Regions from separate parts of the Paenibacillus sp. FSL H8-0034 genome, predicted to be linked through region 2. Evidence: a T-box and tRNA genes for the amino acid it is inferred to sense, from the RefSeq annotation. Region 2 holds a T-box; the other holds one or more tRNA genes.

Region 1 (7,341 bases), 2.6 Mb from region 2:
GCTGAAAAACAAGCTGAAAAATAGTTGTTGCAATTTTCTTGTCGATTTGTTATATTACTTTTTGTCGCTTCGAGGGCAAGCTTTTCTGGTCATGGTGAGAAACATATAATGATAAAAAAAGTACTTGCAATGAAGCTGGCCAATGTGCTATATTAATCAGGTCGCTTTTGACGGAATGTCGAAAATGATCGAAAAGAATTGTCCTTTGAAAACTGAATCAACGAGTGAGTAAATAGCAGTATAAGAGAATGCAAATTCTCGTCAGCAGTGAATGAGTGCAAATCAAAGTTCTACCTTAATGGAGAGTTTGATCCTGGCTCAGGACGAACGCTGGCGGCGTGCCTAATACATGCAAGTCGAGCGGATTGTTCCTTCGGGAACAGTTAGCGGCGGACGGGTGAGTAACACGTAGGCAACCTGCCTACAGGATCGGGATAACTACCGGAAACGGTAGCTAAGACCGGATAGGTGATTGAGACGCATGTCTGAATCAAGAAACACGGAGCAATCTGTGACCTGTAGATGGGCCTGCGGCGCATTAGCTAGTTGGTGAGGTAACGGCTCACCAAGGCGACGATGCGTAGCCGACCTGAGAGGGTGAACGGCCACACTGGGACTGAGACACGGCCCAGACTCCTACGGGAGGCAGCAGTAGGGAATCTTCCGCAATGGACGCAAGTCTGACGGAGCAACGCCGCGTGAGTGATGAAGGTTTTCGGATCGTAAAGCTCTGTTGCCAGGGAAGAAAGGCTAGGAGAGTAACTGCTCCTGGATTGACGGTACCTGAGAAGAAAGCCCCGGCTAACTACGTGCCAGCAGCCGCGGTAATACGTAGGGGGCAAGCGTTGTCCGGAATTATTGGGCGTAAAGCGCGCGCAGGCGGTCATTTAAGTTTGGTGTTTAATTCCGGGGCTCAACCCCGGGTCGCATCGAAAACTGGGTGACTGGAGTGCGGGAGAGGAAAGTGGAATTCCACGTGTAGCGGTGAAATGCGTAGAGATGTGGAGGAACACCAGTGGCGAAGGCGACTTTCTGGACCGTAACTGACGCTGAGGCGCGAAAGCGTGGGGAGCAAACAGGATTAGATACCCTGGTAGTCCACGCCGTAAACGATGAGTGCTAGGTGTCGGGGGTTTCAATACCCGCGGTGCCGAAGTTAACACAGTAAGCACTCCGCCTGGGGAGTACGCTCGCAAGAGTGAAACTCAAAGGAATTGACGGGGACCCGCACAAGCAGTGGAGTATGTGGTTTAATTCGAAGCAACGCGAAGAACCTTACCAGGTCTTGACATCCCGATGTAACACCTAGAGATAGGTGCCCTCTTCGGAGCATTGGAGACAGGTGGTGCATGGTTGTCGTCAGCTCGTGTCGTGAGATGTTGGGTTAAGTCCCGCAACGAGCGCAACCCTTGGATTTAGTTGCCAGCATTGAGTTGGGCACTCTAGATCGACTGCCGGTGACAAACCGGAGGAAGGCGGGGATGACGTCAAATCATCATGCCCCTTATGACCTGGGCTACACACGTACTACAATGGCCGGTACAACGGGAAGCGAAACCGCGAGGTGGAGCGAATCTTTAGAAGCCGGTCTCAGTTCGGATTGCAGGCTGCAACTCGCCTGCATGAAGTCGGAATTGCTAGTAATCGCGGATCAGCATGCCGCGGTGAATACGTTCCCGGGTCTTGTACACACCGCCCGTCACACCACGAGAGTTTACAACACCCGAAGTCGGTGGGGTAACCCGCAAGGGAGCCAGCCGCCGAAGGTGGGGTAGATGATTGGGGTGAAGTCGTAACAAGGTAGCCGTATCGGAAGGTGCGGCTGGATCACCTCCTTTCTATGGAGATATTGCTTCTGCACAGAAGCGTATCAGCAGTATAAGTTGCCAATGGCAACAACAACGCTCACTCGTTGATCAGTTTTGAGAGGATAACTCTCAAGTCATACCGCAAGCTTCGTTTGGTGATGATGGCGAAGGGGAACCACGCGTTCCCATCTCGAACACGACCGTTAAGCCCTTCAGCGCCAATGGTACTTGAACCGCAGGGTTCTGGGAGAGTAGGACGTTGCCAAGCGAGCCTCTTTAGAGGTTATGAACACCTATATACGCAAGAAAAGAACGACTGAGGGCCCTTAGCTCAGCTGGTTAGAGCGCACCCCTGATAAGGGTGAGGTCGGTGGTTCGAGTCCACTAGGGCCCACCAAATGAATATTTTTGAATCCCTTATGGGGCCATAGCTCAGCTGGGAGAGCGCCTGCCTTGCAAGCAGGAGGTCAGCGGTTCGATCCCGCTTGGCTCCACCAATTTTATATTTACCGAATAGCTTGTTCCTTGAAAACTAGATACCGAAACGAAACAAATGTTTAGAGCAGCGTTACTTAACTTCGGTTGAGTAACATCCACATAGATCGATTCTTCGGAATCGAACTTATTAGCGGAATTGGTTAAGCTAATAAGAGCACACGGAGGATGCCTAGGCACTAGGAGCCGAAGAAGGACGTGGCGAACGACGAAATGCCTCGGGGAGCCGTAAGCAGGCTTTGATCCGGGGATGTCCGAATGGGGGAACCCGCATGAGGTAATGCTCATGTACCATGTAGTGAATACATAGCTACATAGGAGGCATACGAGGGGAACTGAAACATCTAAGTACCCTCAGGAGAAGAAAACAAAAGTGATTCCGTCAGTAGCGGCGAGCGAACGCGGAACAGCCCAAACCTAAGAGCTTGCTCTTAGGGGTTGTGGGACGTCAACATCGGGTTAGCAGAATAGGTGAAGCAGTCTGGAAAGGCTCATCACAGAGGGTAACAATCCCGTAACCGAAAATCTGCGACACCTGTAGACGGATCCCGAGTACCGCGAGACACGTGAAACCTCGTGGGAATCCGGCAGGACCATCTGCCAAGGCTAAATACTCCCTAGTGACCGATAGTGAAGCAGTACCGTGAGGGAAAGGTGAAAAGAACCGCGGGAGCGGAGTGAAATAGAACCTGAAACCGTGTGCTTACAAAAAGTCAGAGCCCGTTTATGGGTGATGGCGTGCCTTTTGTAGAATGAACCGGCGAGTTACGTTCCCGTGCAAGGTTAAGGTGAAGAGCCGGAGCCGCAGCGAAAGCGAGTCTGAATAGGGCGCATCGATATTTCCTTTGGAAAATCGTAGTACGTGGACGTAGACCCGAAACCGTGTGATCTACCCCTGCCCAGGGTGAAGGTGCGGTAACACGCACTGGAGGCCCGAACCCACGCATGTTGAAAAATGCGGGGATGAGGTGGGGGTAGCGGAGAAATTCCAATCGAACTCGGAGATAGCTGGTTCTCCCCGAAATAGCTTTAGGGCTAGCCTCGGAGTTGAGAGTCGTGGAGGTAGAGCACTGATTGGGTGCGGGGCCCGCCAAGGGTTACCAAGTCCAGTCAAACTCCGAATGCCACAGACTTCTATCCGGGAGTCAGACCGTGAGTGCTAAGATCCATGGTCAAGAGGGAAACAGCCCAGACCATCAGCTAAGGTCCCCAAGTGCAGGTTAAGTGGGAAAGGATGTGGAGTTGCCCAGACAACCAGGATGTTGGCTTAGAAGCAGCCACCATTGAAAGAGTGCGTAATAGCTCACTGGTCGAGTGACTCTGCGCCGAAAATGTAACGGGGCTAAACCTGCCACCGAAGCTATGGCTCGAACAAGTAATTGTTCTTGGGTAGGGGAGCGTTGTGTAGAGGTTGAAGGTGTACCGTAAGGAGCGCTGGACACTACACAAGTGAGAATGCCGGTATAAGTAACGAAAAGACAAGTGAGAATCTTGTCCGCCGAAAGCCTAAGGGTTCCTGAGGAAGGCTCGTCCTCTCAGGGTAAGTCGGGACCTAACGCGAGGCCGAAAGGCGTAGTGGATGGACAACTGGTTGAAATTCCAGTACCACCGTGAACCGTTATGAGCAATGGGGTGACGCAGAAGGATAGTGACGCGGACTGATGGATGTCCGTCCAAGCAGCGAGGCTGGTGTGTAGGCAAATCCGCACACTATTAAGGCTGAGCTGTGATGGGGAGCGAAAATTACAGTAGCGAAGGTCATGAGTTCAAGCTGCCAAGAAAAGCCTCTAGCCAGGGAGAAGGTGCCCGTACCGCAAACCGACACAGGTGGGCGAGCAGAGTATGCTAAGGCGCGCGGAAGAACTCTCGTTAAGGAACTCGGCAAAATGACCCCGTAACTTCGGGAGAAGGGGTGCCTCGGTAGGGTGAATAGCCCGAGGGGGCCGCAGTGAAAAGGCCCAAGCGACTGTTTAGCAAAAACACAGGTCTGTGCGAAGCCGTAAGGCGAAGTATACGGGCTGACGCCTGCCCGGTGCTGGAAGGTTAAGGGGAGTGGTTAACCGCAAGGTGAAGCTATGAACCGAAGCCCCAGTAAACGGCGGCCGTAACTATAACGGTCCTAAGGTAGCGAAATTCCTTGTCAGGTAAATTCTGACCCGCACGAATGGCGTAACGACTTGGGCGCTGTCTCAACGAGAGATCCGGTGAAATTTTACTACCTGTGAAGATGCAGGTTACCCGCGACAAGACGGAAAGACCCCATGGAGCTTTACTGCAGCTTGATATTGAACTTGGGTACGATCTGTACAGGATAGGTGGGAGCCACTGAAGCATGAGCGCCAGCTTGTGTGGAGGCGACGTTGGGATACCACCCTGATCGTATCCGAGTTCTAACCTCGCACCGTAATCCGGTGCAGGGACCGTGTCAGGTGGGCAGTTTGACTGGGGCGGTCGCCTCCTAAAATGTAACGGAGGCGCCCTAAGGTTCCCTCAGAATGGTTGGAAATCATTCGCAGAGTGTAAAGGCACAAGGGAGCTTGACTGCGAGACAAACAGGTCGAGCAGGGACGAAAGTCGGGCTTAGTGATCCGGTGGTACCGAATGGAAGGGCCATCGCTCAACGGATAAAAGCTACCCTGGGGATAACAGGCTTATCTCCCCCAAGAGTCCACATCGACGGGGAGGTTTGGCACCTCGATGTCGGCTCATCGCATCCTGGGGCTGAAGTAGGTCCCAAGGGTTGGGCTGTTCGCCCATTAAAGCGGTACGCGAGCTGGGTTCAGAACGTCGTGAGACAGTTCGGTCCCTATCTGTCGTGGGCGCAGGAAATTTGAGAGGAGCTGTCCTTAGTACGAGAGGACCGGGATGGACGTACCGCTGGTGTACCAGTTGTTCCGCCAGGAGCACGGCTGGATAGCTACGTACGGAAGGGATAAGCGCTGAAAGCATCTAAGCGCGAAGCCCCCCTCAAGATGAGATTTCCCAAATTAGTAAGACCCCTTATAGACGATGAGGTAGATAGGTTCGGGGTGGAAGTGCCGCAAGGTATGGAGCTGACGAATACTAATCGGTCGAGGGCTTATCCAAAGAAAGAGTCTTGCAAGCGAAAGCGAGTGAGGCGCGCTGCTCAAGCGTAATGTGAAGTTTCGGATCTAGTTTTCAGGGTGCAAACCTTGATGTAAAATCCCGTTTGGTGATGATGGCGAAGGGGAACCACGCGTTCCCATCTCGAACACGACCGTTAAGCCCTTCAGCGCCAATGGTACTTGAACCGCAGGGTTCTGGGAGAGTAGGACGTTGCCAAGCACAGTAAAATAGCCTTTTTGGATACTTATCCGAAAAGGCTATTTTTTGTTTTTGATTTAAAGAATTAAAACAGTCCGAAAAGCGGAAAATAAAATGATGCAGCTCCCAGTTGCAAATTATCAGAAAACTGCTATAATAAAGTTAAAGTCAAAGAAAGTCAAAGTCAATTTACTTCTCGTAAGGAGGTCGAATTGATGCGTAATGTCTCGGAAGTCATCGAGCAATACCTGAAAAGTATTTTGCAGCTAAGCGATGAAGGCGTAGTAGATATACAACGTAACGATTTGGCAGATCAATTTGAATGTGTTCCTTCTCAAATTAATTATGTCATCAGTACCCGGTTTACATTGGAAAAGGGTTATATTGTAGAGAGCAAACGCGGCGGCGGCGGCTATATCCGTATTCAAAAAATAGAGCTGAACGCTCACGGGTCTGTTCTCGATCTTATTTTCAAAACGATTTGCTCACAGATCGATCAAGGGACCTCTGAGGGCTTGCTGTATCAGTTGGAGGAGAGCGGATATATTACGACAAGAGAAGCAGCGATGATGAGAGCAGCGATCTCTAGAGACGTTCTCCAGTTGAAGCTGCCTCTCCGTGATGAGATCCGAGCCAAGATTCTAAAAGCCATGCTGATTTCCTTGTTGAGTAAATAAGGAGGGATTCCAATGATTTGTCAGGAGTGCGGCAAGAAACAGGCAACACTTCATTTTACCAAAATTCTTAATGGTGAGAAAACCGAATTTCACATTTGTGAATCATGCGCAAGAGACAAGGGAGAGTTAATCCCCGGTACACCGAATGGGTTCTCGATTCATAATTTACTCTCAGGGCTGCTGGATTTCGATCCTGCCAGTCAAGGGTTAACACCTAAAGCTCAGCCAAGCCGTTGTGAGAATTGCGGGTTAACCTACAGCCAGTTCAGCAAAGTAGGCAGATTTGGCTGCAGCTCTTGTTATAAATACTTCGATGAGAAGTTAGATCCTTTATTTAAACGAGTTCACGGCAGTACGGTTCATACCGGAAAGGTTCCTAAACGTTCAGGTGGGTTAATAAAGCATAAGCGGGAAATCGAATGCTTAAAGAAAGAGCTTTTGAATCGAATTGAAAATGAAGAGTTCGAACAAGCAGCTGAACTTCGGGATGAGATTCGCAATTTGGAGAAAAAAGTACTAGAAGGATAAGTTTAGTTCCTTTGAGCAGGCAGGAGGCAAGCTTATGGTAACAAATCGTTTTACGGAACAAGCCTTAAGCGATTGGATGAAGGGTGAAAGCCCTGACTCAGATATTGTAATCAGCAGCAGAGTACGTATTGCCAGAAACCTGCAGTCGCATCCATTTCCCATGCTTTCGACAAGTGATCAGTCCAAGGAAGTGCTGGATATGTTAACGGGCCTTCTGCAGAATGAGGAATTGCGAACCATTAGTGATTTCTCGATACTGAACTTGGACGAATTGGATGAGCTTGAGAAGCGAGTACTGGTTGAAAAACATTTGATCAGTCCCGCTTTAGCCAATGAATCGCGTAACGGGGCTGTTATTCTAAGTGACAACGAATCGATCAGCATCATGTTGAATGAGGAGGATCATTTACGAATACAATGCTTGTGTTCAGGATTCCAGATTCAGGAAGCATGGGATTTGGCAAATCAGCTGGATGATGTTTTTGAAGAACAGCTGAACTATGCTTTTGATGAAAAACGCGGTTATTTGACCAGTTGTCCGACAAACG
Region 2 (7,341 bases):
AAGGCGATAGATAATTTTGATTTAGGCCAAAATGTTAAATTTTCTACCTACGCGGTACCGATGATCATTGGAGAGATCCGCCGTTATTTACGAGACAACAATCCAATCCGGGTATCCCGATCATTGCGGGATATCGCTTATAAAGCTTTGCAGGTGCGTGACAGCCTGACAAATCAAAATTCACGCGAACCGACTATTTATGAAATATCTGAAGCCTTGAATGTTCCAAAGGAAGATGTCGTATTTGCTCTGGACGCGATTCAGGACCCTGTATCTTTGTTTGAGCCGATCTATCATGATGGCGGCGACCCGATCTATGTGATGGATCAAATTAGTGATGATCGGAATAAGGATGTGTCATGGATTGAGGGAATAGCCCTGCGTGAAGCGATGCACAAGCTGAATACCCGGGAAAAGATGATTTTGTCCATGCGGTTCTTTGATGGCAAAACACAGATGGAGGTAGCCGACGAGATCGGCATTTCGCAGGCTCAGGTATCGCGTCTGGAAAAATCGGCGATTTCCCAAATGCAAAAGTATGTCAAAAACTAATCGCTTGTCCGAATCGCCTAATATGGAAGGGGAACTTTCCTTGCGGCCTCTCTGCTGAAATCAGCAGGGAGGTTTTTTTGTGGAAGATGACATTTTGCCCAAGTCACACATATAGTAGTAAAAGTACGTGTTCAAAAAGTCGGCATTTCAGCACCGAGAAGCACAAGTTTTCGTAGAAAACTCGCTTCGGAAGCGGGGAAGAAGGAGGAGCGGAGTTTAGGTTATACCTAAATGAGCACCGCACTTCGAGCCTGAATGCAAGATTCGATGCCGAATAAGCTTTCTGTGAGACTTCGTGATCAAATGTGGATTTTTTGAACAGCCTCTAAAAGAGATCAACAATCCAATGAATACGTGGTGGTAGCAACGTGAAAATATCAGATTTTCAAACCAAGGACGTAATCAATATTGTGGACGGAAAAAAACTCGGTCAAATCAGCGATTTGGAGCTGGATCTGCGCAATGGGACCATTGAGTCGATAGTTGTGCCTAACAGCGGCCGATTTTTCGGCTGGTTTGGGGGCTCGACTGATGTCGTGATCCCCTGGAAAAATATCGTGAAAATCGGAATGGATGTCGTTCTGGTCAAAATTGATGATGTTCGCAGCTTTCGCCAAAAAGAAGAGCCTGAGGCATATCATGAATTTAATAAACAATATCGGGGACAAGGCTAAGAAAACGAATGCATATGCCAAGATCGGGCTGCATAAGGGGTGCTGTTTAGTGCGGCTTCGTGTATACTGGTAGAAAGCGGATATGAGTAAGCTGTCAAGCATACAGGAATCTTACACACACCGAAATGGATAACTGACAGATTGACGAAGGGGGTCTTACAACTATGGAGCCGTTCGTGCCGGAGCAAGCTGATAATGGGTGCGAATTGTTGTTTATACGCAGCTGGATGGAACGCGACAGCGGACTTACAGCCGGTTTCACCTCGCGTCATGGAGGCGTTAGCAGCGGTGAATTTGGCAGCTTGAACTGCGGTCTGCATGTTGAGGATATACATGAGGATGTCGTAACCAATCGTCATAAATTAGCAGAAGCTCTGCATGTCGATTTGCAACAGTGCACTTATGCGGAGCAGGTTCACGGAAATAAGGTGCTTAAAGTAACCCGGTCCCATGCAGGGGCAGGTATCGATTCGCGTGAACGAGCGATTCAGGCAACGGATGCTTTTATAACCAATGAGTCTGGTCTGTTTCTGCACGTGATGTTTGCTGATTGTGTGCCCCTGTATTTTTATGATCCGGTGGGGCGTGTGGTTGGACTGGCTCATGCGGGGTGGAAAGGGACTGTGCTTCAAATAGCAACTCATACGTTGAACCTTATGCATCAGGAATATGGAACGAAGGCAGAGCACGTAATGGCTGCAATAGGCCCGTCGATTCAAGGGTGCTGTTATGAGGTAAATGATACTGTGGTCTCGCAATTTAGCTCGCTCATGCAGAAGTTAGACATATCCAATACAGAAGCAAATGGAAACATCCCTATCTATGAAAGCAAACAGAACGGGAAATACAACTTAAACTTGCAACAAATGAACCGACAAATTATGATAAAAGCAGGAATTATGCCATCCCATATCGAAATGAGTAGTTTATGCACAAGCTGCCGCTCCGATATCTTTTTTTCTCATCGCAAAGAAGCGGGGAAAACAGGCAGAATGGCTGCCTGGATTGGTTTGTATGAATAGAGGTGACCTCCCGTTTGAAGCTGAATCAGCATATTGAATTTGTAGAAGATAAAGTCAAGCAAGCATGTGACCGTGCGAATAGAGACCGTCAAGATGTTCAGATCATTGCTGTAACGAAGTATGTTTCACTTGCGACCACAGGCGAGGCCATCCGTTTGGGGATGAACCATATTGGGGAAAACCGTTGGCAGGATGTTCAGCCCAAGTGGGAAGCATTTCATGACCAGGCAGTGTGGCATTTTATCGGGCATTTGCAAACGAACAAAGTAAAGGATGTCATTGGTAAATTTGCTTACATTCATTCACTGGACCGGCTATCCCTAGCTACCGAAATTGAGAAGAAGGCTGCCGCTCAGAGTCTGACTGTATCCTGCTTTATACAGCTGAATGTATCCGGGGAAGAGACCAAATATGGACTACCTCCTGAGGAACTGGCCTCTTTTGTTGACAAGCTGCGAGATATGCCGCATATCCGAATAGTTGGCTTGATGACAATGGCACCCTATGAAGCAGAGCCTGAATCGACCAGACCGGTATTTCATGAGCTTCGTCGTCTGCGGGATGAATTAAATCGCGAACAGGTATTGGGTTATGAAATTAAGCATTTATCTATGGGTATGTCCAATGATTTTGAAGTCGCTATCGAAGAAGGCGCGACCTGGATACGTCTCGGAACCGTATTAGTAGGTAAAGAATAGCCGCGCAGTATGCTTAGGAAGTCAGTTTTATACGAAAACTATAAGGTAATGCTTACGAAGACAGTTTTCTACGAAAACTTTAAGGAGGAGATTTGTGATGGGTGTGATGAATAAGTTTATGAATTTTATCGGGATTCAGGAAGAAGAAGAAATCACGGAACGTGAACATGTCACTGAGCATGCCGAAGAACATGAAACCAATCCCGTGGAGCAACGTAAAAATAAAGGAAACATTGTCAGCATACATTCAGCCAAGCAAGTGAGAGTCATACTGAATGAGCCTAAGTCCTATGAGGACACACAGGAAATTGCCGACCACTTGCGTTCACGCCGCCCAGTCGTTGTCAATCTTCATCTGGTTCGTCCGGATCAGGCAACCCGCATTGTTGACTTTTTAAGCGGCACTGTATATGCGCTCAATGGTTCGATTTCCAAAATTGGTCCTAATATTTTTCTGTGCACACCGGACACGGTTGAAATTCATGGCTCGATTTCGGAAATACTGAATAACGAGGGCTAGCTCCAACCACATTCTAAATCGAGGTGAATCGTTTGTTTGCTATTGTTGGCTACGTTAACACACTTATTGAAATCTATACATACATGCTGATCGCCTACGTGCTGTTATCATGGCTGCCTAGTGCAAAAGAAAGCTTTATTGGCGAAATATTGGGCAAGCTGTGCGAACCGTATTTGTCCATTTTTCGTCGGTTTATTCCACCTATCGCTGGAGTTATCGATATCTCGCCGATCGTTGCGCTAATTGCTTTACGCTTTGTTGGGCAAGGTATTGCAGCTGTCCTGTTGTTTTTTATTAAATGATGGAGAAGAACAGGGAGCAAGTGTACACCCACTTCCATCCGGATGAGCATCGATTTGTAGATAAGGCTGCCGAATGGATCGCACGCGCGGAACAGCATATGGTTAAATTAACCGATTTTTTGGACCCTAGGCAGGCTTTCATTTTATCTACGCTTGCAAATCGAAGCATGGATATTCATATCCGATTTGATGGTGGACATGAGCAAGCGGAGCGTAAGCGAGCTTTTGTAGCTCCTGAATATCGCGCATTGGATAAAGAGGATATGGGAATCAGCTTGATTTCTGTTACTTCATTGGACAATAAACTGAAGGATCTGGACCATGGGGATTACATGGGTTCGATTCTTGCGCTCGGTATGAAACGAGAGAAAGTCGGAGATATTTATGTAACCGATCAGGGCTGTCAGTTTATCGTGGCATCGGAAGTAGCTGATTATATGCGACTGAATTTGCAGCAGGTGCATCGCGTGCATGTTCAGACCCAGCAGCTGACGCTTGACCAACTGCTGGTGTCCCCAACGAGGCTCGAAGAAATGACGCTGTCTGTGGCTTCGCTTCGCTTGGATGGTATTGTCAGTGACGTATATCATCTGAGCCGTGCCAAAATCCTGATTCCCATTAAAGCGGGACGCTGCAAGCTGAACTGGAAGCAGGAAGAGGATCCGAGCAAGCCTTTGAAATCAGGAGATGTGGTATCCTTGCAAGGCTTTGGGCGGTTTCAGGTGCTGGAAGTAGAAGGTGTTACGAAAAAAGGAAGATATCGGTTAAGAATCGGCAAATATGCGTGATTGCCGATTTTTTTTGTTAAAATTTTCAGGTTTTTTTGGATAAATGAAGGAAATAACGAAGGTGTCGTCGAATATAGCAATACGCGTCGGACAGCAAGTCTCGGAGATTCCCGGACTGATGTCAAATTTTCAGGAGGTGCAGCAATGGCTTTAACACCGTTGGATATACATAATAAAGAATTTGGCCGATCATTCCGAGGTTATGATGAAGATCAAGTAAACGAGTTTTTGGACCAAATCATCAAAGATTATGAAGCAAATATCCGTGAGAATAAGGACTTGCAGAATCAGCTTGCTGCGATCCAGGAGCGTCTTAATCATTTTTCCAGTATCGAAGAAACCTTGAGCAAGACCATTATCGTGGCTCAGGAAGCTGCCGACGAGTTAAGGAGCAATTCCAAAAAAGAGGCGCAGCTCATTATAAAGGAAGCCGAGAAAAATGCGGACCGGATTATTAATGAATCCTTGACGAAATCCCGCAAAATCTCTGTGGAAATCGAAGAGCTCAAAAAGCAGGCTTCGATCTATCGTACACGCTTTCGCACTTTGCTGGAAGCACAGCTTGAACTGCTCGGTCAAGAGGATTGGAATGCTATGGAACGGATCGAAATTGAACAAGCTTAAGTCGGCTTGCCTATTGCAAAATAAACTGCTACAATGATCACAAAAAGCGATGAGTGGGAAGAGTAGGTTACGTACGCAAGGAAAGCGAGTCGGGGATTGGTGCGAGCCCGATCTTTGCAGTAATGGAAAATCACCCAGGAGCATTCTCTTGAACCAGCAGTAGAGAGGATCGGCTAATCCCGTTAACGATTATTGAGTGAAGGCTATTGGGCTGCAAGCCGAAGATTTCTGAACAGAAGTCTGGCGCACAGCTGCAAGTCTTAATCAGGGTGGTAACGCGAGGCTTCTCGTCCCTATGGGGATGGGAGGTTTTTTTGTATATAACGAAGGAGTGGACACTAATGGATTATGGCAAAACATTAAACTTATTACAAACTGATTTTCCGATGAGAGGCAACTTGCCGCAAGCAGAGCCAGGTATGCAGCAGCATTGGGAAGAAATTGATATTTATAGCAAGGTACAGGAGAGCCGCAAGGGAAAACCTAAGTTTATTTTGCATGATGGCCCTCCTTATGCGAATGGCGATATTCATATTGGACATGCGTTGAACAAGGTACTTAAGGATATTATTGTACGCTTCAAAACGATGCAGGGCTACGACGCGCCTTACGTTCCAGGCTGGGATACACATGGTTTGCCGATTGAGCAGGCTGTTGCCAACAACGATAAAATTGATCGTAAAAAAATGAGCGTTCATGAGTTTCGCGAATACTGTAAGGACTACGCACTGCAATCGGTTGAACGGCAGAAGGCGCAATTCAAACGTTTAGGCGTTCGCGGCGATTGGAACAACCCTTATATTACACTGCAGCCCAAATACGAAGCTCAGCAAATCCGCGTATTTGGTGAAATGGTGAATAAAGGCTATATTTACAAGGGGCTTAAGCCGGTTTATTGGTCTCCGTCCTCGGAAAGTGCACTAGCTGAAGCAGAAATCGAATACCAGGACAAAACGTCTACTTCTGTGTATGTCGCTTTTCAAGTGAAAGACGGTAAAGGCAAGCTGCCCGAGGATGCTTCGATTGTGATTTGGACGACGACACCTTGGACGTTGCCTGCCAATCTGGGTATTTCCTTGCATCCTGATTTCGAATACGCGCTTGTCGAAGTGGAAGGCAAAAAGTATGTGGTGGCTCAAGGCTTGCTTGAAGCCGTATCGAAGGAAATTGGCTGGACGGATGTTAAGGTATTGTCGCAAATTAAAGGCAGTGAGCTTGAGCATGTGTTGTGTCAGCATCCGTTCTACGATCGGACATCACTTGTCATGGTAGGAGATCATGTCACACTGGAAGCGGGTACGGGTTGTGTACATACCGCGCCGGGTCACGGGGAAGATGACTTTGTGATTGGTCAACGCTACAATCTCGGTGTGCTTTGTCCTGTTGATGATCAAGGTCATTTTACAGCGGAAGCGCCAGGCTTTGAAGGGATGTTCTACGATAAAGGCAATAAAGTGATCACCGAAATGCTGAAAGAATCAGGACATTTGCTTCACATGAGCTTGATCCAGCATCAATATCCGCATGATTGGCGGACAAAGAAGCCGGTTATTTTCCGTGCCACCGAGCAGTGGTTTGCATCTGTAGACAAGTTTCGCGAAGAAATGCTGGAGGAAATCAAAAAGGTAAAATGGACTCCGGCCTGGGGCGAGGTTCGTTTGCATAACATGATCGCAGATCGTGGCGATTGGTGCATTTCGCGTCAGCGGGTATGGGGAGTACCGATTCCAATTTTTTACGGTCGGAACAGCAATGTGCCGCTCGTCAATAAGGAAACGATTGAGCATGTGGCTCAAATTTTTGAGCGTGAAGGCTCCAATGCCTGGTTTCAAAAGGATGCATCCGAGCTATTGCCAGAAGGTACGGTTTGCCCGATCAGCGGGGATACTGAATTCCGTAAGGAAACCGACATCATGGATGTATGGTTTGATTCCGGGTCGAGTCATGTGGCTGTTCTTGAAACAAGAGACGAGTTGGAATGGCCGGCAGATCTGTATTTGGAAGGCTCGGACCAATATCGCGGCTGGTACAATTCTTCTTTAATTACGGGTGTTGCTGTGCACGGACAATCGCCATATAAAGGAATTTTGAGTCATGGGTTTACGTTGGATGGTGAAGGGCGTAAAATGTCCAAATCACTGGGCAATACCATTGATCCTAA

What was found. A T-box is a leader RNA that pairs with one kind of tRNA and senses whether it is charged. The one in region 2 lies ahead of ileS (isoleucine--tRNA ligase), so its partner is inferred to be a tRNA-Ile.
Region 1: it encodes a tRNA-Ile, which carries the amino acid that the T-box ahead of ileS (isoleucine--tRNA ligase) is inferred to sense. The anticodon was not compared.

What each region holds. Positions count from the first base shown of each region.
Region 1 covers NZ_JBBOBS010000001.1:743,383-750,723, forward strand. The annotation lists rRNA gene NST47_RS03385 (16S ribosomal RNA) at 296-1,838, shown strand; rRNA gene rrf (5S ribosomal RNA) at 1,960-2,076, shown strand; tRNA gene NST47_RS03395 (tRNA-Ile) at 2,129-2,205, shown strand; tRNA gene NST47_RS03400 (tRNA-Ala) at 2,230-2,305, shown strand; rRNA gene NST47_RS03405 (23S ribosomal RNA) at 2,445-5,390, shown strand; rRNA gene rrf (5S ribosomal RNA) at 5,493-5,609, shown strand; gene NST47_RS03415 (CtsR family transcriptional regulator) at 5,804-6,265, shown strand; gene NST47_RS03420 (UvrB/UvrC motif-containing protein) at 6,278-6,793, shown strand; gene NST47_RS03425 (protein arginine kinase) at 6,828-7,341, shown strand, end outside.
Region 2 covers NZ_JBBOBS010000001.1:3,339,615-3,346,955, forward strand. The annotation lists gene sigG (RNA polymerase sporulation sigma factor SigG) at 1-552, shown strand, start outside; gene NST47_RS14955 (YlmC/YmxH family sporulation protein) at 921-1,226, shown strand; gene pgeF (peptidoglycan editing factor PgeF) at 1,391-2,248, shown strand; gene NST47_RS14965 (YggS family pyridoxal phosphate-dependent enzyme) at 2,263-2,946, shown strand; gene NST47_RS14970 (cell division protein SepF) at 3,044-3,466, shown strand; gene NST47_RS14975 (YggT family protein) at 3,490-3,768, shown strand; gene NST47_RS14980 (YlmH family RNA-binding protein) at 3,765-4,556, shown strand; gene NST47_RS14985 (DivIVA domain-containing protein) at 4,701-5,180, shown strand; T-box leader at 5,221-5,478, shown strand; gene ileS (isoleucine--tRNA ligase) at 5,522-7,341, shown strand, end outside.